3 regions of the Telluria sp. AC161 genome follow, and region 3 is predicted to be linked to each of the others. Evidence: predicted binding sites of a transcription regulator. Region 3 holds the regulator's gene; each other region holds the start of a gene.

Region 1 (7,255 bases), 1.0 Mb from region 3:
GCCTGCGCAAGGGCGACACGCTGGCGCGCCAGGGCGGCGACGAATTCACCATCGTGCTGCCCGAGCTGGTCAGCCACGACGACGCGCGCATGGTCGCCGATAAATTTCTGGCCTGCCTGCAGCTGCCGTTCGACCTCGATGGCCACGAAGTGCACATCTCGGCCTCGATCGGCATCGCGATCTATCCGAAGGACGGCGAATCGATCGACGAACTGCTGCGCCACGCCGACATCGCGATGTACCAGGTGAAGGCGCTGGGCAAGAACGGCCACAGCTTCTATCACGACTCGATGCTCGAAGTGTCGCACCAGAAGATCGCGCTGGAACAGGCGCTGCGCCGCGCGCTCGAGCACGACGAGCTGGAGATGTTCTACCAGCCGCAGATCGACGCCATGACCGGCAATATCACGGGCGCTGAGGCGCTGATGCGCTGGAACCACCCGACCCGCGGGCGCTTGTCGGCCGGCGAATTTTTGCCATTCGCCGAAGAAAACGGCCTGATGCTGCCGATCTCGGACTGGATGATCGGCGCGCTGTGCCGCGACATGCTGCGCTGGAACGCCGTCGGCGGCAGCGACATCCGGCTCTCGCTGAACCTGTCGCCGCAATACCTCGACCGCGGCGACTTCTTCGAGAAGATGCGCGGGGCCCTGGCGCGCTACGCGATCTCGCCGCAGCAGATCGAAGTCGAGATCACCGAGAACATCTGCATCCGTAACCCGCAGTATGCAATCGAGCAGCTCAACAAACTGTGCGAGCTGGGCGTGTCGATCGCGATCGACGACTTCGGCACCGGCTACTCGTCGCTGTCGTACCTGCACCGCTTCCCGATCCACACGATCAAGATCGACCAGTCGTTCGTCAAGGAGATCCACGAGGAAGACGGCCACTATCCGGTGATCCTGGCGATCATCTCGATCGCGCGTGGCCTGGGCCTGAACCTGATCGCCGAAGGCGTCGAGACCGAGGAACAGGCGCGCTACCTGCGCGCCAACGGTTGCATGACGATGCAGGGCTATCTGTTCTACCGCCCGATTTCGCTGGGCGACTTCATGGTGGCGCTGCGCACCCGGCCCGGATCGAACCTGCGCGCCGTGCTGGCCTGAGTGGGCATGCCCGACACGTCGTTGTACAGCGCCGAATTCCTGCGTGTGAAAGGCCTGGCCGAGCGGGGCGTGGCCGAGGCCCAGCACAGCCTGGGCTTCATGTACGTGAACGGCCAGGGCGTGGCGCAAAGCGATGAACTGGCGGTGAGCTGGTACCGGCGCGCGGCCACGGCCAATCTGGCGCAGGCCCAGTACAACCTCGGCGTGATGCTGCAGAAGGGCCAGGGCGTGACGCAGGACTTCATGCTGGCCGCCCACTGGTACGAGCGCGCCGCCAGCCAGGGCTACGCGCTGGCGCAGTACAACCTGGGCTGGCTGTACGCTAAAGGACAGGGCGTGGCGCAGGACGTGGGCCGCGCGCTGCACTGGTTCCGCCTCGCCGCAGAGCAGGGCGAGCCGGGCGCCCAGCACAATCTCGGGATGATGTACGACACCGGCAAGGGCGTAGCGCAGGACCACGATGCGGCCCTGGACTGGTACCGGCGCGCGGCCAGCCAGGGCTATGCCCGTTCGCAGTACAGCGTGGGCCTGCGCTACGACAGCGGCCAGGGCGTGGCGCGCGATCCGGCGCAGGCGCTCGGCTGGCTGCGCAAGGCCGCGCTGCAGGGCTACGCGCCAGCCCAGTTCAATCTCGGGCTGCGCTACGACAAGGGCCAGGACGTGGAAGCGGACGGCGAACAGGCGATGCTGTGGTACGGCCGCGCGGGCATCCAGGGCCATGCCAGCTCGCAGTTCAATCTGGCGCTGATGTACGACACGGGCCACGGCGTGCCGCAGGACGACGCGCTGGCCGCGATCTGGTACCGGCGCGCCGCGCAGCAGGGCCATGCGGGCGCGCAGGACAGTCTGGGCATGCGCCACGAGCACGGCCAGGGCGTGGTGCAGGATGCGGCGCAGGCGGCCGTCTGGTACCGCCGCGCGGCCGAGCAGGGCTTGCCGGTGGCGCAGTACCACCTCGGGCAACTCCTCGACACGGGCAACGGCGTCGAGCGCGATGCGGTGGAGGCCACGGCGTGGTACCGCAAGGCGGCCGAGCAGGGCCACCTGCGCGCGCAGTTCGACCTGGGCCTGCGCCACGAAAACGGCATCGGCGCAGCGCAGGACAGCGTGCAGGCACTCGGGTGGTACCGGCGCGCCGCGGCCCAGGGTTACGCGGCAGCGCAGTATATGGTGGCCACGCTGCTCGACCGGCTCGATCTGGGCGACCCGGCCGAAGCCACCGACTGGCTGCACAAGGCGGCCGACCAGAAGCACGCGCTGGCGCAGTTCGAGCTGGGGTTGCGCTACGACTGCGCCAAGGGCGCGGACAAGGATTACGAAGCCGCCCATTTCTGGTACCTGTGCGCGGCGCGCCAGGGCCACGCGCGGGCCCAGTTCAACCTGGGCGTGATGTATGCGGCGGGGCAGGGCGCGCCGCGCGATCTGGTCGAAGCGTATGCGTGGCTGCATCGGGCGGGCGGCGCCGGGATCGGGCCGGCACGCGACTACCTGGCCCGCACCGCGCGCCGCATGGACGCGCAGCAGTTATCGCAGGCCGAAAGCTTGCTGCACGCATAACTAGCGTCCCGTCTTTGAACCGGCGCCACCCCCGCACGGGTGCGCTGCCGCACCCTCTGTCATGACACGCCACGTTATACTGTATGCCCATACAGCCACGGGCGTCCGATGGAACTCAACGACAAGCTCGAAATCCTGGCCGACGCGGCCAAGTACGACGCATCCTGCGCCAGCAGCGGTGCGCCCAAGCGCGGCTCCGAGGGCAAGGACGGCCTGGGCGCCACCACCGGCATGGGCATCTGCCACAGCTACACGCCCGATGGCCGCTGCGTCTCGCTGCTCAAGATCCTGCTCACCAACTTCTGCATCTACGACTGCCAGTACTGCATCAACCGGCGCACGTCGAACGTGCCGCGCGCGCGCTTTGCGGTCGACGAAGTGGTCAAGCTGACGCAGGATTTTTACCTGCGCAACTACATCGACGGCCTGTTCCTCAGTTCCGGCATCATCCAGTCGGCCGACTACACGATGGAGCAGCTGGTGGCCGTGGCGCGCACCCTGCGCGAGGTGCACAACTTCCGCGGCTACATCCACCTCAAGACGATTCCCGATGCCGATCCGCTCCTGATCACCGAAGCGGGGCGCTGGGCCGATCGCCTGTCGGTCAACATCGAACTGCCGACGCACGACAGCGTGACCAGACTGGCGCCCGAAAAGAGCGTGCACACGATCAAGCTGGCGATGGGCTCCATCCGGCGCAAGCTCGATGAAAAAGCCGAAGAGCCAAGGTCGCCTGCATTCGCGCCGGCCGGCCAGAGCACGCAGATGATCGTCGGCGCTGACGCCAGCGACGACCACACGATCCTCAACACCGCCGAGACGCTGTACGGCAGCTATAAGCTCAAGCGCGTGTACTACTCCGCATTCAGTCCCATCCCGCAAAGCCCCAAGAGCGTGCCGCTCGCGCCACCGCCGCTGCTGCGCGAGCACCGCCTGTACCAGGCCGACTTCCTGCTGCGCAGTTACGGCTTCACGGCCGGCGAGATCATGCCGCAGACGGGCAACCTGGCGCTGGACATCGATCCCAAGCTGGCCTGGGCGCTGTCGAACCGTGACCAGTTTCCGATGGACCTGAACCGCGTCGATGCGACGCTGATTGCGCGCATCCCCGGCATCGGCCTGCGCAACGCCAAGCGCATCGCCGACCTGCGCCGCATTCGCCGCATCCGCTGGGAAGATTTATCGCGGCTGCGCTGCAGCCTGAAAAAGCTGGCACCGTTCGTCATCACCGCCGACTACAAGCCGGCGCAGGGCGCGACCAGCTCCGACCTGCTGCGCAAGCACATGGCCGACGCACCGCAGCAGATGAACTTGTGGCCGGAGCTGCAGGCAGCATGACCCCCGCGGCCAGCGCAGCCGTCGTCGCCAGCGAGGCCGTCGCCGCGGTCCGCGCGGGCCAGCCGCTGCTGGTGGCCTCGTTCGTCGAGTGGCGCGCCACGGCCCGCGCGCTGCTGCGCGCAGGCGTGCCGCCCGAGGCAGTGACGTGGGGCGAGCCCGGTGCCGATTTGTTTTCGAGCGCGCCGGCAGCGCCCGCATCCGCCCTGGAGACGGTGCAACCGACTGGCGACCTTCTCGCCGCCCCGCCTGCCGAACGGTTGGCACAAGCCACACCCAGGCCGCAAGTCCCGCGCTCGCTGATGGAGATGCTGCAAACCGCCGCCTGTTACCGTGACCACGATCGCTGGGCCTTCCTGTATCGCGTGGTCTGGCGCTGGCAGCAGGGCGAGCACGACGTGCAGTCGCCCGCCGATACCGATGGCGCGCGGCTGACGTCGATGGTCAAGGCCGTGCGGCGCGAGGTGCACGACATGTTCGCGTATATCCGCTTTCGCGAACGGCCGATCGAGGCCGGGCCGCCGCAGTTCGTCGCCTGGTTCGAACCCGCGCACGACGTGCTGCCGCAGGTGGCCGAACATTTCGTTGCCCGCATGGGCAAGATGACCTGGATGATCGCCACGCCCGAGGCCAGCGTGCTGTGGGACGGCGCCACGCTGCACGACGCAGGGCCGTTGATGTCCGGCCCCGCCGACCTGGAAGACGACGGCGAGGCGCTGTGGCTGACCTACTACCGCAGCATCTTCAACCCCGCGCGCCTGAACACGAAGGTCATGCAAAGCCATGTGCCGTCGCGCTTCTGGAAGAATTTGCCCGAGGGCGCGCTGGTGCCGTCGATGGTCAGCCAGGCCGGCCTGGGCGCGCGCCGCATCGGCCAGGTCGCCGAGGTGGGGCAGCGCCGCGGCACGACGATTCCGATCGCGGCCGAGAAAGCACAGCCCGACCGCGAACAGCCGTCAAAGCTTGACGAATGCCGGCGCTGCGAACTGTGGCAGCACGCGACGCAAGCGGTCGGCGGGATCGGACCGGACCACGCGCAGATCATGCTTGTCGGCGAGCAGCCGGGCGACCAGGAGGACCTGTCCGGCCAGCCGTTTATCGGCCCGGCCGGCCAGCTGCTCGATCGCGTGTTCGCGCAGGCGGAGGTGGATCGCAAGGGTGTTTATATTACCAACGCCGTCAAGCATTTCAAGTGGGAGCCGCGCGGTAAACGGCGCCTGCACAAGACGCCGGCGCAGAAAGAGATCGAGGCCTGCCACTACTGGCTCGAAAAAGAAATCGCCATCCGCAAGCCGAAGGTGATCGTGGCGATGGGCGCGACCGCGCTCAAGTCGGTGCTGCAGAGGGGGAACGTGACGCTCAGGGACAGTCTCGGCCAACCGGTGCGCCATGGGGACGCGTGGGTGGTGACGATCTACCACCCGTCGTACGTGCTGCGCGTGCCGGACGAAGCGACCAAGCACGAGGCGTTTGCCGTGATGGTCGAGGGTTTGCGGGTGGCGCAGTCGCTGCTTGAGCAGTCTGGCGAGAACTGACCCACGTCGCGGCACCGTGACGCGTGCGGAGTCGGGTGGGCACCCCTCCCAGGCCATCCTTATTCGCATACTGCGCCTTGCGTATGCATTCGAAAGTCCTTGTGATTGCCGCAGTGGCCGCCTCATAATCGGCGCACGCTTCTGGCCACTTTCACAACAGGATACCTTCATGCGCCCACTCGTCGTTCCCGCACTGTGCTTGTCGTTGCTGGCTGCCCCTGGATGGGCACAGTCGCTTGACGGGGCCGGTGCCCCGCCTGCCGCGGTTGTCACCACGGACGCGGTCGAACCTGCGCCGGAACAGATTCACGTCGTCGCCCAGCGCCCTGGCCCGGGCATGTGGAAGGTAAAGAAGGGCGATCATGTGCTGTGGGTATTTGGCACGTATGCGCCGCTGCCGAAGAACATGACGTGGCGCTCGCAGCAGGTGGAAAACGTGATCAGGAATTCGCAGGAGTACCTGGAGCCGCCCGGCGCGACGGCCAGCGCAGGTGTCTTCAAAATGATCACGCTGCTGCCAAGCCTGATCGGCGTGCGCAAGAATCCGGATGGCGCCGGGTTGCGCGACGTGATGCCGGCGCAAGACTACGCGCAGTGGACTACGCTCAAGGCAAAATACCTGCCCGACAACAGTGGCGTCGAGCGCGAACGGCCGATCTTCGCTGCGCAGGCGTTGACGGAAGCAGCGCGCAAGGGAGCAGGTTTGGTCGAGGGATATGTAGTGCGCAAGCAGCTGCTCGATCTGATCAAAAAGAGCCAGCTGAAAGAGACGTCGACGAAGATCGCTGTCCCAATGGACAACGCAAGGACGGTGCTGAATAACTTCAAGAAATCAAACCTGGCCGACGCCGCCTGCCTCGCACAAACAATGACCACACTGGAACAGGATATCGGCGCCGCAACGATGCGCGCGAACGCCTGGGCCAAAGGTGACCTGGACGATATCCGCACACTGAACTTCGCCGCGCGTGAGGAGGTGTGCTTCGGCTCATTGCTGAACAGCGCCGCTTTCGACTCGGAACCAGAATTCAGGAGCGCCAAGGCACGTTCGTACATCAAGTGGGTCGAGGCGGCTGAAAAGGCGCTTGACACCAATGTGTCTACCTTTGCAATGCTGTCGATGGCAGATATTTTCAACCCGAAAGGCGTGATCGCGGCGCTGGCGGCGAAGGGGTATGAGGTTGAGCAGCCCGAGTAACCGCATGCGTCAGGCCCCGGCGCTCATGCGCCGATAGCGCTGCGGCGGGCCTGACGCGCGCAATCCACCGCATCCACGGCAGAGCGTCGTTCAAGCCTGTCGCGGCATTGATGGGTTTGCCGTTGCGGTTGCGCGCCGCCAGGCAAGCTGTCGCTCCATTGTTCGGCCCATGTCAAGGCGCCACGTCCTTTCGCGCCACATCTGGAACTCCCTATTCGTCCCTGCTGTCCTATTCAGCAATCGGCGTGCTCCAGGCGCCGCCTTGGAGCATCCTCATGCCTGACGTTGACGTTGCGACTGTGAAAAAATCCCCCACCGGCATTGAGGGGTTTGACGCGATTACCGGCGGCGGCCTGCCGCATGGGCGCACGTGCACCCTTATTGGCGGGCCCGGCAGTGGCAAGACCGTGTTCGCCTTGCAGACACTGATCAATGGCGCGCTCCTGTACGGCGAACGCGGCATTTTCGTCGCATTCGAAGAAAATTCGCAAAGCGTCATTGCCAACGCCGCCTCGTTCGGCTGG
Region 2 (7,255 bases), 760 kb from region 3:
CGTGCTGGTGCGGCTGCTGGCCAAGACCGCTGGCGTGGCCGCGTTCTCGCACCTGTCGGGCGTCACCTGGCGCAAGGGCGCCCTCACCGGCCTGGGCCTGGCGCCGCTGGCCGTGTTCGTGATCCTGATGCTCGAACATGCGCGCTATGCCGGCCTGAAAGTGGTCGACGACCTGCACGCAATGGCTGCCGTGGCGATGCTGCTCGAAGTGTTTGGCCCGATCATCATCCAGCGCGCCCTGATCTGGGCGCACGAAGCACCGGAGTCCCATCATGCCGCTTGACGCGTTTACTTCGTCCACGCCGCTCACCTTCGGGGTCGAGCTCGAACTGCAACTGGTCAACCTGTCGGACTTCAACCTGACCGCCGCCAGCCCCGACCTGATGCATCTGCTGGAGCGCAAGCCGTTCCCCGGCAACGTCACGCCCGAGATCACCGAAAGCATGATCGAGATTAATTCGAGCGTGCACACATCGTATGACCCGTTGCTGGCCGAGCTGACCGAGATCCGCGACACGCTCGTCGCGGCGAGCGACACGCTCAATATCGGCATCGCCGGCGGCGGCACGCACCCGTTCCAGCATTGGTCCGACCAGCGCATTTCGGCCAAGCCGCGCTACGAATACCTGTCGCAGCTGTACGGCTACCTGGCCAAGCAGTTCACGGTGTTCGGCCAGCACGTGCACATCGGCTGCGCCAACGGCGACGATGCGATGTACCTGCTGCACGCGCTGAACCGCTACCTGCCGCACTTCATCGCGCTGTCGGCGTCGTCGCCGTTCGTGCAGGGCCACGACAGCCTGTTCGAATCGGCGCGCCTGAATTCCGTGTTCGCGTTTCCGATGAGCGGCCGCGCGCCTTTCACGCTCAGCTGGCAGGAGTTCACCGACGTGTACTTCGCCAAGATGGAACGCACGAACATCATCAAGAGCATGAAGGATTTTTACTGGGATCTGCGACCCAAGCCCGAATTCGGCACGATCGAGCTACGCGTGTGCGACACGCCGCTGACGGTGGAGCGGGCCGCCGCGCTGGCCGCCTACCTGCAGGCGCTGTGCCGCCACCTGCTCGAGCGCAAAGACGAGGCGCCTGCTGAAGATGACTACCTCGTCTACAACTACAACCGCTTCCAGGCTTGCCGCTTTGGCCTGGATGGCAGCATCACGCACCCGAAAACCTACGAGAGCATCGTGATCCGCGACGATATCCTGGCCACGCTCGAGCGGATGCTGCCGCACGCCGAAGCGCTGGGCAGCGTCGAGGCGTTGCAGCATCTGGCTGCCGCCGCGCGCGGCGGCAGCGATGCAGCCATCCTGCGTCGCCACGCCGAGCGCGAAGGCTCGGTCGAAGGGATGGTCAATGCGGCGATCGGGCACTTCCGGGGTGACCGCGTGGCGTGAGCTGCGCAAATCAGCCGTGCACTGCCCGGCTATCCGGCGGCGCCTGTTCCCGCTGCTGCATCCCGTAGTCGCGCACCACGTGCGCCACGCGCAAGCGGTAGTCACGAAACACGCCGTCACGGCCGGCCGCCTGCGCCGCCTGGTGCGCTTCCAGCGTGCGCCAGCGCTGCACAGCGTCTTCATCGCGCCAGAACGACAACGACAGCAGGCGGCCGGGCTGCGTGAGCGATTCGAACCGTTCCACCGACACGAAGCCATCGATCGCCTCGAGCGACGCGCGCAGCGCCTGCGCCGTGGCGAGGTACTCACGCTGGCGCGCCGGGTCGGGTTCGACTTCGAAAATGACCGCGATCACGCGCGGCTCCCGAGCGTGCCCTCCACCGCTTCGGTGAACGTGCGCGTTTCACGCATGATGAAACGCCCCTCGCGCGCCAGCGCAAAATTGGCGCGCGCTTCGTCATCCGTCTTCAAGCGTGTGCGGTACGCTTCGTAGTCAGCCAGACTGGCAAAGCCCACCAGACCCCAGGCCTCGTCGTTGGTCCCCTCGTGCGGCAGGAAGTAGCCGATCAAGAAGCCACCGAGCCGGGGAATGATGCGGCCCCAGTTGGCGGCGTATTCACGAAACTGCTCACGCTGAAACGGATCGATGCGATAGCGGATGAAACAGGTGATTGTCATAGTGACTCCTCGGGTTTGGAGCGGTCACCTTAGCCTGATGCCGTGGCCAGATGCTTCGGTTAAGATCGAAGCATGAGAGACGGTCCGAATATCACTACCATCGCCGCACTGATCGGCGACCAGGCGCGCGCGCAGGCCCTGACCTTGCTGATGGCCGGACGGGCGCTCACCGCCACCGAGCTGGCCGATGCGGCAGGCGTCACGCGCCAGACGATCAGCACCCATCTGGCGAAGCTGGTCGATGCCGGGCTGCTGGCCGTCCAGGCGCAGGGGCGGCACCGGTATTTCAGCATCGCCGATGCCGACGTGGCGGCGCTGCTCGAAACGCTGATGGGCATGGCCTTCGGCGCCGGCACGCTGCCGCTGCACCTGAAGCTGGGCCCGTCCGCGCCGGCCCTGCGCAAGGCGCGCGTCTGCTACGACCACCTGGCCGGCGAGCTTGGCGTGGTGCTGCATGACCGGCTGGCTGCGCGAGGCGCATTCGGCTTCGGCGCCGACGGCATGGTGCTCACGACCGCAGGCGCGTTACTGATCGGCCAGCTGGGCATCGATACCGCTGCACTGGCGCGCTCGCGGCGGCCCGTGTGCCGCACCTGCCTGGATTGGAGCGAGCGGCGTCACCATCTGGCCGGCGCACTGGGCAGCGCTCTGCTCGACCGGTTCGAACAACTTGGCTGGACGCGCCGCGTGGCAGGTTCGCGCGTCATGGCCTTCGATGCGCAGGGCGAGGTCGCCCTGCGTGACTGGCTCGATCAGGTCAGCCCGCCACCGGCACGCCCTTGCCCACCCAACCCGTCTTCATGAAGCGCGCCAGCAGCGGCTGTCTGGCAGGCGCCGGCGCCGGCAGCCTGGCGTCGACCACACTGGCCCACTGGTCGGCCAGTTGCTCGCAGGTGGCGCGCAGCACCGGGTCGATCGTCGGCAGGCGCGCCAGCGCGCACAGGTGGCGCTCAATGACGGACGCCAGCTTGACGCACGGCGGCTCGCCGTCGCCTTTCGCGCTGTAATGCGACATCAGGTGCAGCAGCGAGGCGACCAGCAGCGTGTCCTGGTTGCGCGGCTCGCCCGCTGTGGATGGCGTGGTGGGTGTGGGGGAAATCGTCATGCGAAGCGCTCCATGGACCAGAACAAGACAATGAGATGAGAATGATTCTCATTCATTATTCCCGTGTCACACGGCGAAAGCAAGCGATTTCGTGCTACAGGCGCGTCTCGCGCGCCGCGCGCAGAAATTCATCGAGCACCGGCGTGCAGTCGAGCAGATCGACACCGCCCGCGCGGTGGAACTCGGGGTGCCACTGCAAGCCCATGACGAAGTTGGCGCGCTGGTAGCGGATCGCCTCGATGATGCCGTCCGGCTCGGACATGGCTTCGATGCGGATATCGCGCCCCAGGTCCTTGACGGCCTGGTGGTGGATCGAATTGACCATCGCCTGCTGGATATTGGGGAACATGCGGCTAAGGGACGAACCCTTGGGGAACACGATCGCATGACGATGCGCGTCGTACAGGTCGTGCACGTGCGCCAGCGCGTCGGGACGGTCGGTGGCGACGTCCTGGTGCAGCGTGCCGCCGAAGGCCACGTTGATCAGCTGGCAGCCACGGCACACGCCCAGCACCGGTTTGCCGGCGTCGACGAATTCGTGCAGCAGTTCGAGCTCGTACACATCGCGCGCGCGGTCGCCGCTCCATTCGGGACGGGTGGGCGTTTCGGAATAGGTTTGCGGGGCGACGTCGGCCCCGCCCTGCAGCACCAGGCCATCCAGGTGACGTGCATAGTGGCGCAGCGTGATGTTGCTGGGGTGGAGCAAGCCGTTGGTATTGACCGTCGGGATCATGAACACCAGCACGTCGCGCGACATCACCCACTGAGCGATGGATTCCTCGAGGTATTGCAGGTTTTTGCTCAGCAGCCCCTTGGCGCCCGCTTCGGGATGGAAGATGCGGGCCGAGACACCAATGTGCAGCGTGCGCTGCATGATGTCGCGACTGAAGCGTTCACGCAGCGAGCGAAAGCGCGATGTGATGACCCGGCCGGCCAGGGCCACCGGGTTGTCGCCATCGCGCAGATAGCGCGCCGGTCCGCGTGCGTGCTGGCCGCCGCTGGCGCGCCGGTCGGGCACACGCACGCGCGTCTCGCGGCGTTCATCGATATCCGCCTCGGGCGAGGGGTCGTCTGGCTTGCGCTTGATGGGTTCGTCTTCGGTCATGTCATTAATATAACTTCGGCAATGCTGCGCACGATTCAAAGTTGTTACAAAAGGTCGCCATGCGCTCAGACCGGCACGTCGAGCAGCTTCTGGAAGGTCAGCATCAGGTGGCGCCCCGCCACGGGTGTCTCGAGCAGGCCGCGCGCGCCGGCCAGCCGGGCGCGGGCGCTGTCGTACTGAAACGATGGCGCGACCATGAACACCACGGGCGTGCGCCCGGCGCCGGCCTGCGCCTTGATCGATGAACACAGCGCATACGGTTCGATGCCTGGGGCGGCCGTGTTGATCAGGACCAGCGCGACCGGCGTCTCGTCGCACAGGCGCACGGCGGCGGCCCGGCTGTCGGTCCATTCGACGCCGATCCGGCGCGGCCCGAGCACCTGCGCCACCCGGTTGCGCAGGTTGCACGCCTGATCGACGATCAAGACCGGGCCATCGACGGGCCCATGGCGCAGTCGCGTGTAGAATGCGGGCGTTTCAAGATCCGGTCCCAGGCGCGGACGGCGGCGGCGTTCGGCCAGCACGCGGCGCGCACGGGCGCCATGCTGGGCCAGCGCATGCACGCGCGTGTCGAGTAGTTCGGCCAGCCTTTCATGCAGCGCCCGTTGGTCAAGCGGGCGGGTCAGGTTTGGCCAACGGGTGGCGTCGCTGCCGCCGATGACCAGTACCGGTTGCAGCGCATCGGGTGGCCGGCACGCCATTTGCGCCAGCGCAAACGGGTTGTCGCCGTTGGCAACCAGCAGATCCGGCTCTTGCAAACTATCGGCATGCAGGCAAGAATACGACGGCCCGACGCCCGGCGCGTCTTCGAGCAGCGCCGCCAGCCGGGCGGTTTCAACCGGATCAAAGCCGATCGGACGCACGGTGAACAGACAATGGGATCGCTGCATCGGGCCCCACCCTTCTTGCATCGATTATGTATTTACAGCGTAATCTAGCACAAAGGTGCAAGGCGAAAAGCACGACATAAGCGCAAAATACTGTATATTTATACAGTTAAAAAGCATTTCCTTTTCCGCTCGACAAGATAGAATGCCAACGCATTCTACAAATACTCTTCAAGATGGCCTCCAAGAAACCCGCTCCAGACTACAGCGAATCATCCATCCGTGTCCTCAAGGGACTCGAACCTGTGAAACAGCGTCCGGGCATGTACACCCGCACGGAAAATCCGCTCCACATCATCCAGGAAGTGATCGACAACGCCTCCGACGAGGCGCTGGGTGGCTATTGCAAGAACATCAGCGTCACGATGAACCCGGACGGCTCGATCACGGTCGAAGATGACGGCCGCGGCATCCCGGTCGGCATCCACCCCGAAGAAGGCGTGTCCACGGTCGAAATCGTGTTCACGCGCCTGCACGCCGGCGGCAAGTTCGACAAGGGCTCGGGCGGCGCGTATGCGTTCTCGGGCGGCCTGCACGGCGTCGGCGTGTCGGTCACCAATGCGCTGTCCAAGCGCCTCGAGATCGAAGTCTGGCGCAAGGACGATCAGGGCAACGGCCAGCACAAGCTGGTGTTCGCTGCCGGCGACGTGATCGAGCCCCTCACCTCCGCGCCGTTCGAGCGCGGCGGCAAGAAGAACGGCACGCGCGTCACGGCCTGGCCGGACGGCAAATACTTCGATTCGCCGACCATCCCGATGAACGACCTGCAACGCCTGCTGCGCTCGAAAGCCGTGCTGCTACCGGGCGTGACGGTCACGCTCACGAACGCCAAGGGCGAAGTCCAGACCTGGCGCTACGACGAGGGTCTGCGTGGCTACCTGACCGAAGCGCTGGCGCAAAGCTCCACCGGCGAAACCCTGATCCCGCTGTTCGAAGGCGCGCAGTACGCCGCTGCCGGCGACGACAGTTTTGCCGAAGGCGAAGGCGCGGCCTGGGTCGTGGCATGGACCGAAGAAGGCGGCGTGGTGCGTGAATCCTACGTCAACCTGATCCCCACCGTCAGCGGCGGCACGCACGAAGCCGGCCTGCGCGACGGCCTGTACGGCGCCGTCAAGAACTTCGTCGAGCTGCATGGCCTGCTGCCCAAAGGCGTCAAGCTGCTGCCCGAAGACGTGTTCGCGCGCGTCTCGTTCGTGCTGTCGGCCAAGGTGCTCGACCCGCAGTTCCAGGGCCAGACGAAAGAGCGCCTGAATTCGCGCGACGCGCTCAAGCTGGTTTCGACCTTCACCAGGCCGCCGCTCGAACTGTGGCTGAACCAGCACGTCGAATACGGCAAGAAGCTGGCCGAACTCGTGATCCGCCAGGCGCAATCGCGCCTGCGCTCGCTGCAGAAAGTCGAAAAGAAAAAATCGTCGGGCGTGGCCGTGTTGCCGGGCAAACTGACCGATTGCGAATCGAACGACATCACGCGCAACGAGCTGTTCCTGGTCGAGGGCGACTCGGCCGGCGGCTCGGCCAAGATGGGCCGCGACAAGGAATTCCAGGCCATCCTGCCGCTGCGCGGCAAGGTGCTCAACTCGTGGGAAACCGACCGCGACCGCCTGTTCGCCAACAATGAAATCCACGATATCTCGGTGGCGATCGGCGTCGATCCGCACAGCGCGGGCGACTCGCCCGACCTGACCGGTCTGCGCTACGGCAAGATCTGCATCCTGTCCGACGCCGACGTCGACGGCTCGCACATCCAGGTGCTGCTGCTCACGCTGTTCTTCAAACACTTTCCGGCGCTGTTCGCGAACGGGAACATCTGCATCGCGCGCCCTCCGCTGTTCCGTGTCGACGTGCCCGCGCGCGGCAAAAAGCCGATCCAGAAGCTGTATGCGCTGGACTCGGGCGAACTGCTGGCGATCGAAGACAAGCTGAAAAAAGAAGGCCTGAAAGAAGGCGTGTGGAGCATCTCCCGCTTCAAGGGCCTGGGCGAGATGAACGCCGAGCAGCTGTGGGAAACGACGATGAACCCGGACACGCGCCGCCTGCTGCCCGTGTTTTTGGGCGACTACGACCACGCCGAATCGTCGGC
Region 3 (7,255 bases):
TTGGCGGCCATGGCATCGCGCTGGGCGGCGCGCTGACCGATACCGGCCTGTTCGACTGGAGCGCGTATCCGAACATCGCACCGAACTTCCGCAAGCAGCCGGCGCACGCCCAGGGCATGGCGCAGCTGCGCGCGAAAGCGCTGCGCGACTTCGGCGCGTCGCTCGGGCCGGAAGCGGCGCATCACATCGCTGTTGGCGCCGAGACGCTGGCGCTGCGCATGACCCGTACCTGCGCCAATGCACTGGCGCTGGCCACAATGCTCGAGGCGGACGAGCGTGTGGCAAAGGTCCACTACCCGGGCCTGGTGTCGCATCCACAGCACGGTATCGTCACGTCGCTGTTCCGCGCTGGCGGTTCGCTGCTCAGCTTTGAGCTGCACGAGTCCATCGATCCGTTCGATTACCTCAACCGCCTGCAGCTGGCGATTCCTGCCTCGAACCTGGGTGATAACCGCACGCTGGTCATCCCGGTGGCGCACACGATCTTCTTCGAGATGGGCGCCGAGCGCCGCGCCAGCATGGGCATTGCCGAGTCGCTGATTCGTGTGTCGGTGGGCATCGAGGATACCGATGACCTGGTCGAGGACTTCCGCCAGGCGCTGGACGCGTAAGGCGGCGTTACCGCGTGGCGTAACCGCGCGGCGTTACCGCGTGGCGTTACCGCGCGGCGTAAAGCCATGCAAAGAAGGCCGGCGCGATGCCGGCCTTGTCATTTTTACGGTTGAGTCCCGCTGTAAAAGGGGGCTATGATGCCCCATCGTCAGCTTGTCATTTTCTTCGGATGCCCATGAAACGTTTCCTGCTCTGCCTTTCTCTGACTATTGCCAGCACCGCCTATGCGGGCGAGCTGGAAGACGCCAATGCGCTGTTCGAAAAAAAGGATTACGCGGGCGCGCTCAAGCTGTACACCAAGCTGGCCAATGCCGGCAATCCGCAGGCGCAGCAGCAACTGGGCCAGATGTACTGGTATGGCGAAGCGGGCACCGTCGACGAAGCGGCGGCCAGGGCATTGTTCGAGAAGTCGGCAGCCAAGGGCAACAAGGTCGCGGCCGAATCGCTGGTCGTCATGCAGCAGCGCGTGACCAAACGCGCCGAGATCGATTACTGGATCAAGGGCTACGACGGCGCCGAGCTGCAGTCGGGCGAATACCGTTGCCCGTCACCGCGCATTCCGGCCGTGTCGAAGGTGAATGACGAGATCGATCGGGTCAACAAGCTGGTGACTGGCTGGCAGGATTGCTACAACAAGATGGTGACGAATTTGAACGCGCAGTCGCCGCTGACGAAGAAGATTCCGGCCGATATCGCCAAGCTGATGAACAAGCAGGAGGCGGACGCCTCGGCAGCCTACCTGGAACAGGTGCGGCAGAATATCGCGGAAGGCGCGAAGGTCAATTCAAAGATGATCCTGGCGGATTTTGCCGCGTGGCGCAATGCCACCGAGGCATTCATCAACCAGCACAATGCGGTGGTGAAGAAGGCGTCGAACTGAGAGGGGTAGGCAGGACAGGGCAGCGTAAAGCAGGCGCCGGCCGGGGAGGCCGGCGCCGTGACATCAGTTCCAGCTACGCATCAAGCCGACAGCCAGGCCTTCGAGCGCGAACTCTTCGTCCGGCGAGACGGCAATGATGTCGAAGTCAGGGTTCTCCGGCAGCAGTTCGACCAGATCGCCCGTCTTGCGATAGCGCTTGACCGTGACTTCGTCGCCCAGGCGCGCAACGACGATCTGCCCGTTCTTGGCGCTGTCGATTTTCTTGACCGCCAAAAAGTCGCCATCCATGATGCCAGCATCGCGCATCGACCAGCCTTTGACCTTCAGCAGAAAATCGGGCCGCGCCGCGAACATGGCCGCGTCGACGTTGTAGGTGGCTTCGACGTGCTCTTGCGCGAGGATTGGATTACCCGCCGCGACGCGCCCGACCAGCGGCAGCGACATGAACGATGGTGGCGGCATCGGGATCGCCTCGACGCTCGCGCCGATCAGGCGGATGCCGCGCGACGTGCCGGGCGAAATTTCGATGGCGCCCTTGCGCGCCAGTGCTTGCAGATGTTCTTCAGCCGCATTGGCCGAGCGGAAACCCAATTCAGAAGCGATTTCAGCCCGGGTTGGGGGGAAACCGGTGTTCTCGATCGCTTCCTTGATCAGGTTCAGGATCTGTTCTTGCCGTGCAGTGAGCTTTAGCATAAATGTGTTACAGCAACCGGTTATGTATGTAACCTGTATTTTTGTACAGTATTCTCGCGCGCGCAAGGGGAAACGCAAAAAATATCGCGAAAATCGCGATTCAGAGTGCAAACAGCCGTCAAAACCCTGGAATTGTCGAGTCAGATATGCCAAATGCGAGGTCAATCGAGGCGATAACGCATCATCGGGGGTTTCCAAGTCACCGATATTCAGGTTATAATTGCCGGCTTTCCCTTCCCACACTCGTCTTGACGCCGAGGTGGGCATTTGTTAAACGTCCTCAAGGAGTAATGCATGCGTCATTATGAAATCGTTTTTATCGTCCATCCGGACCAGAGCGAACAAGTCCCGGCGATGATCGAGCGTTACAAGACCACGGTGACCAGCCGCGGCGGTAACATCCATCGCGTTGAAGACTGGGGCCGCCGCCAGATGGCGTACCAGATCCAGAAGCTGCCAAAAGCACACTACATCTGCCTGAACATCGAATGCGACAACGAGACCCTGGTCGAGCTGGAAACTGCATTCAAGTTCAATGATGCGGTTCTGCGTCACCTGACCGTCAAGCTGAAAAAAGCTGAAACCGCACCGTCGCCGATGATGAAATCGGTGCAGCGCGAAGACGCAGCCAAGAGCCACCGTGCCGAAGCCGCTGCGCCAGCAGCCGCTCCAGCCGCTGCGCCAGCGCCTGCTGCTGCTTAAGTTTTTCCCAGTTATTCGTAGTAACCAGTAACACCGGGTGCATAACGCAAACCACCTCCAGCTCATGGCGACCATCGCCGAGCGCGACGTACTGCGTTACACCCCGGCCGGTGTGCCAATCGTTTCAGCCGTCCTGATGCACGAATCGCAGCAGGAAGAGGCCGGAGTCGAAAGGTCGGTCGCGTTCGAAGTCCCCGCGTTCGCCGCGGGCGAGATTTCGGGCAGGTTTGCCAGCGCCGAATTGGGCGCCAGCTACAGGTTCAACGGATTTCTTGCACGGAAAAATCGCAACAGCAAAGCCCTGGTGTTTCACATCATTGATTTCAGTGCCGCTTAACCCGGCAATTTAGATACAGGAGCCTCAAATGGCATTCGGTAAAAAGTTCGACAAAAACAAAGCGAAACTCAAAGAGAAGCGCAAACAGCAAAACCCGCTGTTCAAGCGCAAGAAATTCTGCCGCTTCACCGCCGCTGGCGTTGAGCAGGTGGACTACAAGGACGTCGACACCCTGAAGGACTTCGTCCAGGAAAACGGCAAGATCATGCCAGCACGTCTGACCGGCACCAAGGCGCACTACCAGCGTCAGGTCGACACCGCGATCAAGCGCGCACGCTACCTTGCGCTGCTGCCGTACACCGACCTGCACCACGGTTAATCGTCGGTCACGACAGTCAGACATCTGGAGATCACTATGCAAATCATTCTGTTGGAAAAAGTAGTCAACGTCGGCAACCTGGGCGACGTCGTCAAGGTCAAGGACGGTTACGCACGTAACTTCCTGATCCCACAAAAAATGGCCCGCCGCGCTACCGCCGGCGCCGTCGCCGAGTTCGAAGCCAAGCGCGCTGAACTGGAAAAAGCAGCAGCTGAAAAGCTGTCGGCTGCCCAGGCTGAAGGCGACAAGCTGAGCGGCATGACCGTCACCATCGGCCAGAAGGCCGGCGTTGATGGCCGTCTGTTCGGTTCGGTCACCAACTTCGACATCGCCGAAGCGCTGACCAAGCAAGGTTTCGCTGTCGAGAAGTCGCAAGTGCGCCTGCCGACCGGCCCTTTGAAAACCACCGGCGAATTCCCGGTTGCAGTCGCTCTGCACACCGACGTCGTGTCGGAAATCACCGTCGCTGTTGTGGGCGAAGCTGCCTAAGCACACGCTGTACATGTGCTGAGCACGCAGTTCTGAAAAAGCCGGGTTCGCCCGGCTTTTTTGCTTTTCGGCTTTCCAACCATGTCAGTCACAGGACTGGAAAAGGTATAATCCCGCCCATGAACGCAGCATCTCCAGATCCGCAACTCGACGCCCTGCGCATCCCCCCGCACTCCATCGAAGCCGAGCAATCCGTCATTGGCGGCCTGCTGCGCGATAACGCCGCGTGGGACCGTATCGCCGACTTCATGAATGCGGAAGACTTCTACCGCTACGACCACCGCATCATCTTCGAACAGATGGTGCGCCTGATCAACGGCGGCAAACCCGCCGACGTGATCACTGTCTACGAGGCCTGCAACCAGCTCGGCAAGGCCGATGACGTGGGCGGCCTGCAGTACCTGAACGCGATGGCGCAGAACACGCCGTCCGCCGCGAATATCCGGCGCTACGCCGAGATCGTGCGCGACCGCGGCATCCTGCGCAAGCTGATCACGGTGGCCGATGAAATCTCGGGCAATGCGTTCAACCCGCAGGGCAAGGAAGTCAAGCAGATGCTCGACGAAGCCGAGTCCAAGATCTTTGCGATTGCCGAATCCGGCTCGCGCGGCCAGCAGGGCTGGAATCCGATCCAGCCGCTGCTCACGCAGGTCGTCGAGCGCATCGACGAGCTCTACAGCCGCGAAAACCAGGGCGAAATCACCGGCGTGCCAACCGGCTTCATCGACCTCGACCGCATGACGTCGGGTCTGCAGCCGGGCGACCTCGTCATCGTTGCCGGCCGTCCGTCGATGGGCAAGACGGCGTTCTCGGTCAATATTGGCGAGAACGTTGCCATTGAAGCGGGTCTGCCGGTCGCGATCTTCTCGATGGAGATGGGTGGCACCCAGCTGGCGATGCGTATGCTGGGTTCGGTCGGCCAGCTCGACCAGCACCGCCTGCGTACGGGGCGCCTGAACGACGAGGACTGGCCGCGCCTGACGCACGCCATCCAGAAGATGAACGATGCCCAGCTGTACATCGACGAAACGCCGGCGCTGAACCCGATCGAGATGCGCGCACGCGCGCGGCGCCTGGCGCGCCAGTGCGGCAAGCTCGGCCTGATCATCGTCGACTACCTGCAGCTGATGCAAGGTAGCCAGCCGGGCGACAACCGCACCGCCGAAATCTCGGAAATTTCACGTTCGCTCAAGGGCCTGGCCAAAGAGCTGCAGTGCCCGGTGGTGGCCCTGTCGCAGCTGAACCGCTCGCTGGAACAACGGCCGAACAAGCGCCCCGTGATGTCCGACTTGCGCGAATCCGGCGCAATCGAGCAGGATGCCGACGTTATCATCTTCCTGTACCGCGACGAGGTCTACAATCCCGATTCGCCCGACAAGGGCACGGCCGAAATCATTATCGGCAAGCAGCGTAACGGCCCGATTGGCGCCATCCGTCTGACCTGGATCGGTCAGTACACCAAGTTCGGCAATTACAGCGGTAACCTGTCTGTGTATCAGGGTGACTAAATAACCATTTGTAGTAACACCAAGGCGGCCATTGATGTTTTAATGGCCGCCTTTACGCGTGGCCGCATTGTCGGCGCGACCGCGTAATCCCAGAGAGTCAATACGGAGAATCTATGTTTGGACGTTTCATGCCCACCGAGGGCAAGTTTTTCGATCTTTTCAATCAGCACGCCGCCTTGTGCGTCAAAGGGGCGCAGGAAATGGTCAGCCTGATGACCAATTTCGACGACCTCGAAACCCGCACCCATGCGATCGAGACGATCGAAAAGCAGGCTGACAAGATCACCTATGCCACGGTGGACCTGCTGCACAAGAGTTTCATCACGCCGATCGACCGCGACGACATCCACAAGCTGATCACGCGCATGGACGACATCCTGGACATGATGGAAGACGCGGCCCAGACGATTTCGCTGTACGACCTGCAGGCCGTGACGCCGGAAGCCAAACGCCTGGCCGAGCTGTGCCTGGCCTGCTGCCTGAAGGTGCAGGAAGCCGTCTCGCTGCTGCACAATATGGACAATGCCGCCAAGATGGTCGCGCTGTGCGAAGAGATCGACCGCCTGGAATCGGATGCCGACCACGTGATGCGCGCGGCGATGTCCAAGCTGTTCCGCGACGAGCCGGACGTGCGCAACCTGATCAAGATGAAGGCCATCTACGAGATTCTCGAGACCGTCACCGATCGCTGCGAAGACGTGGCCAACATCATCGAAGGCATCATCGTCGAGAACGCGTAAGCGTCGCGGCCTGCATAACCATGGATAATCTCAACATCAGCATCTACGTGCTGGGAATGCTCGTGCTCCTGGCACTGGTATTCGACTTCATGAACGGTTTTCACGATTCGGCAAACTCGATTGCCACCGTGGTCTCGACCGGGGTCCTGAAACCCCAGCACGCCGTCGCAATGGCGGCATTCTTCAACTTCATCGCGATCTTCGTGGTCAACATGAAGGTCGCCCAAACCATCGGCAAGGGCACGATCGACCCGCACGTGGTCGACCATTACGTGATCTTCGGCGCCCTGGTCGGGGCGATCTCGTGGAACGTCATCACCTGGTACTACGGCATTCCCTCGTCGTCGTCACACGCGCTGATCGGCGGCCTGGTGGGCGCGGCCGTGGCGAAAGCGGGCACCGGCTCGCTGATCTCGGGTGGCCTCATCAAGACCGTGGCGTTCATCGTCGTCGCACCACTGCTGGGCTTTGTACTGGGCTCGATCATCATGCTGATGGTGGCCTGGATCTTCGTGAAGTCCACGCCCAGAAAGGTCGATAACCTGTTCCGCAAGCTGCAACTGGTGTCGGCCGCGGCGTATTCGCTGGGCCACGGCGGCAACGACGCGCAAAAGACGATGGGCATCATCTGGATGCTCCTGATCGCCGCCGGTTATACCAGCGCGACGGCCGAGTATCCACCGGCCTGGGTGATCATCTCGTGCTACGCGGCGATCGCGTTCGGCACGCTGTTCGGCGGCTGGCGCATCGTCAAGACCATGGGCCAGAAGATCACCAAGCTCAAGCCGGTCGGCGGTTTCTGCGCCGAGACCGGTGGTGCGGTCACGCTGCTGCTGTCGAGCGCGTTCGGCATTCCGGTGTCGACGACGCACACGATCACCGGCGCCATCGTCGGCGTGGGCGCTGCGCGCAAGACTTCGGCCGTGCGCTGGGGCGTGGCCGGCAATATCGTGTGGGCATGGATCTTCACGATTC

Evidence for each region. The regulator LexA, encoded in region 3, represses DNA repair genes until DNA is damaged. The targets are predictions, from matches to a motif close to ACTGTATNNNNATACAGT.
Region 1: the regulator LexA is predicted to act here: its motif matches at 2,742-2,759, upstream of ACZ0AJ_RS18000 (putative DNA modification/repair radical SAM protein).
Region 2: the regulator LexA is predicted to act here: its motif matches at 5,268-5,285, upstream of ACZ0AJ_RS16875 (DNA topoisomerase IV subunit B).

The regions. Positions count from the first base shown of each region.
Region 1 is NZ_OZ409861.1:4,034,374-4,041,628, reverse strand. It holds gene ACZ0AJ_RS18010 (GGDEF/EAL domain-containing response regulator) at 1-1,106, shown strand, start outside; gene ACZ0AJ_RS18005 (SEL1-like repeat protein) at 1,113-2,663, shown strand; gene ACZ0AJ_RS18000 (putative DNA modification/repair radical SAM protein) at 2,772-4,001, shown strand; gene ACZ0AJ_RS17995 (UdgX family uracil-DNA binding protein) at 3,998-5,533, shown strand; gene ACZ0AJ_RS17990 (TraB/GumN family protein) at 5,703-6,731, shown strand; gene kaiC (circadian clock protein KaiC) at 7,007-7,255, shown strand, end outside.
Region 2 is NZ_OZ409861.1:3,778,457-3,785,711, forward strand. It holds gene ACZ0AJ_RS16835 (cation:proton antiporter) at 1-283, shown strand, start outside; gene ACZ0AJ_RS16840 (YbdK family carboxylate-amine ligase) at 273-1,400, shown strand; gene ACZ0AJ_RS16845 (antibiotic biosynthesis monooxygenase family protein) at 1,411-1,755, opposite strand; gene ACZ0AJ_RS16850 (NIPSNAP family protein) at 1,752-2,078, opposite strand; gene ACZ0AJ_RS16855 (ArsR/SmtB family transcription factor) at 2,151-2,882, shown strand; gene ACZ0AJ_RS16860 (hypothetical protein) at 2,836-3,183, opposite strand; gene ACZ0AJ_RS16865 (gamma-glutamyl-gamma-aminobutyrate hydrolase family protein) at 3,278-4,288, opposite strand; gene ACZ0AJ_RS16870 (response regulator) at 4,354-5,178, opposite strand; gene ACZ0AJ_RS16875 (DNA topoisomerase IV subunit B) at 5,352-7,255, shown strand, end outside.
Region 3 is NZ_OZ409861.1:3,019,489-3,026,743, reverse strand. It holds gene ACZ0AJ_RS13580 (cystathionine gamma-synthase family protein) at 1-611, shown strand, start outside; gene ACZ0AJ_RS13575 (tetratricopeptide repeat protein) at 788-1,492, shown strand; gene lexA (transcriptional repressor LexA) at 1,556-2,185, opposite strand; gene rpsF (30S ribosomal protein S6) at 2,480-2,887, shown strand; gene priB (primosomal replication protein N) at 2,925-3,224, shown strand; gene rpsR (30S ribosomal protein S18) at 3,253-3,543, shown strand; gene rplI (50S ribosomal protein L9) at 3,580-4,032, shown strand; gene ACZ0AJ_RS13545 (replicative DNA helicase) at 4,152-5,540, shown strand; gene ACZ0AJ_RS13540 (DUF47 domain-containing protein) at 5,654-6,280, shown strand; gene ACZ0AJ_RS13535 (inorganic phosphate transporter) at 6,301-7,255, shown strand, end outside.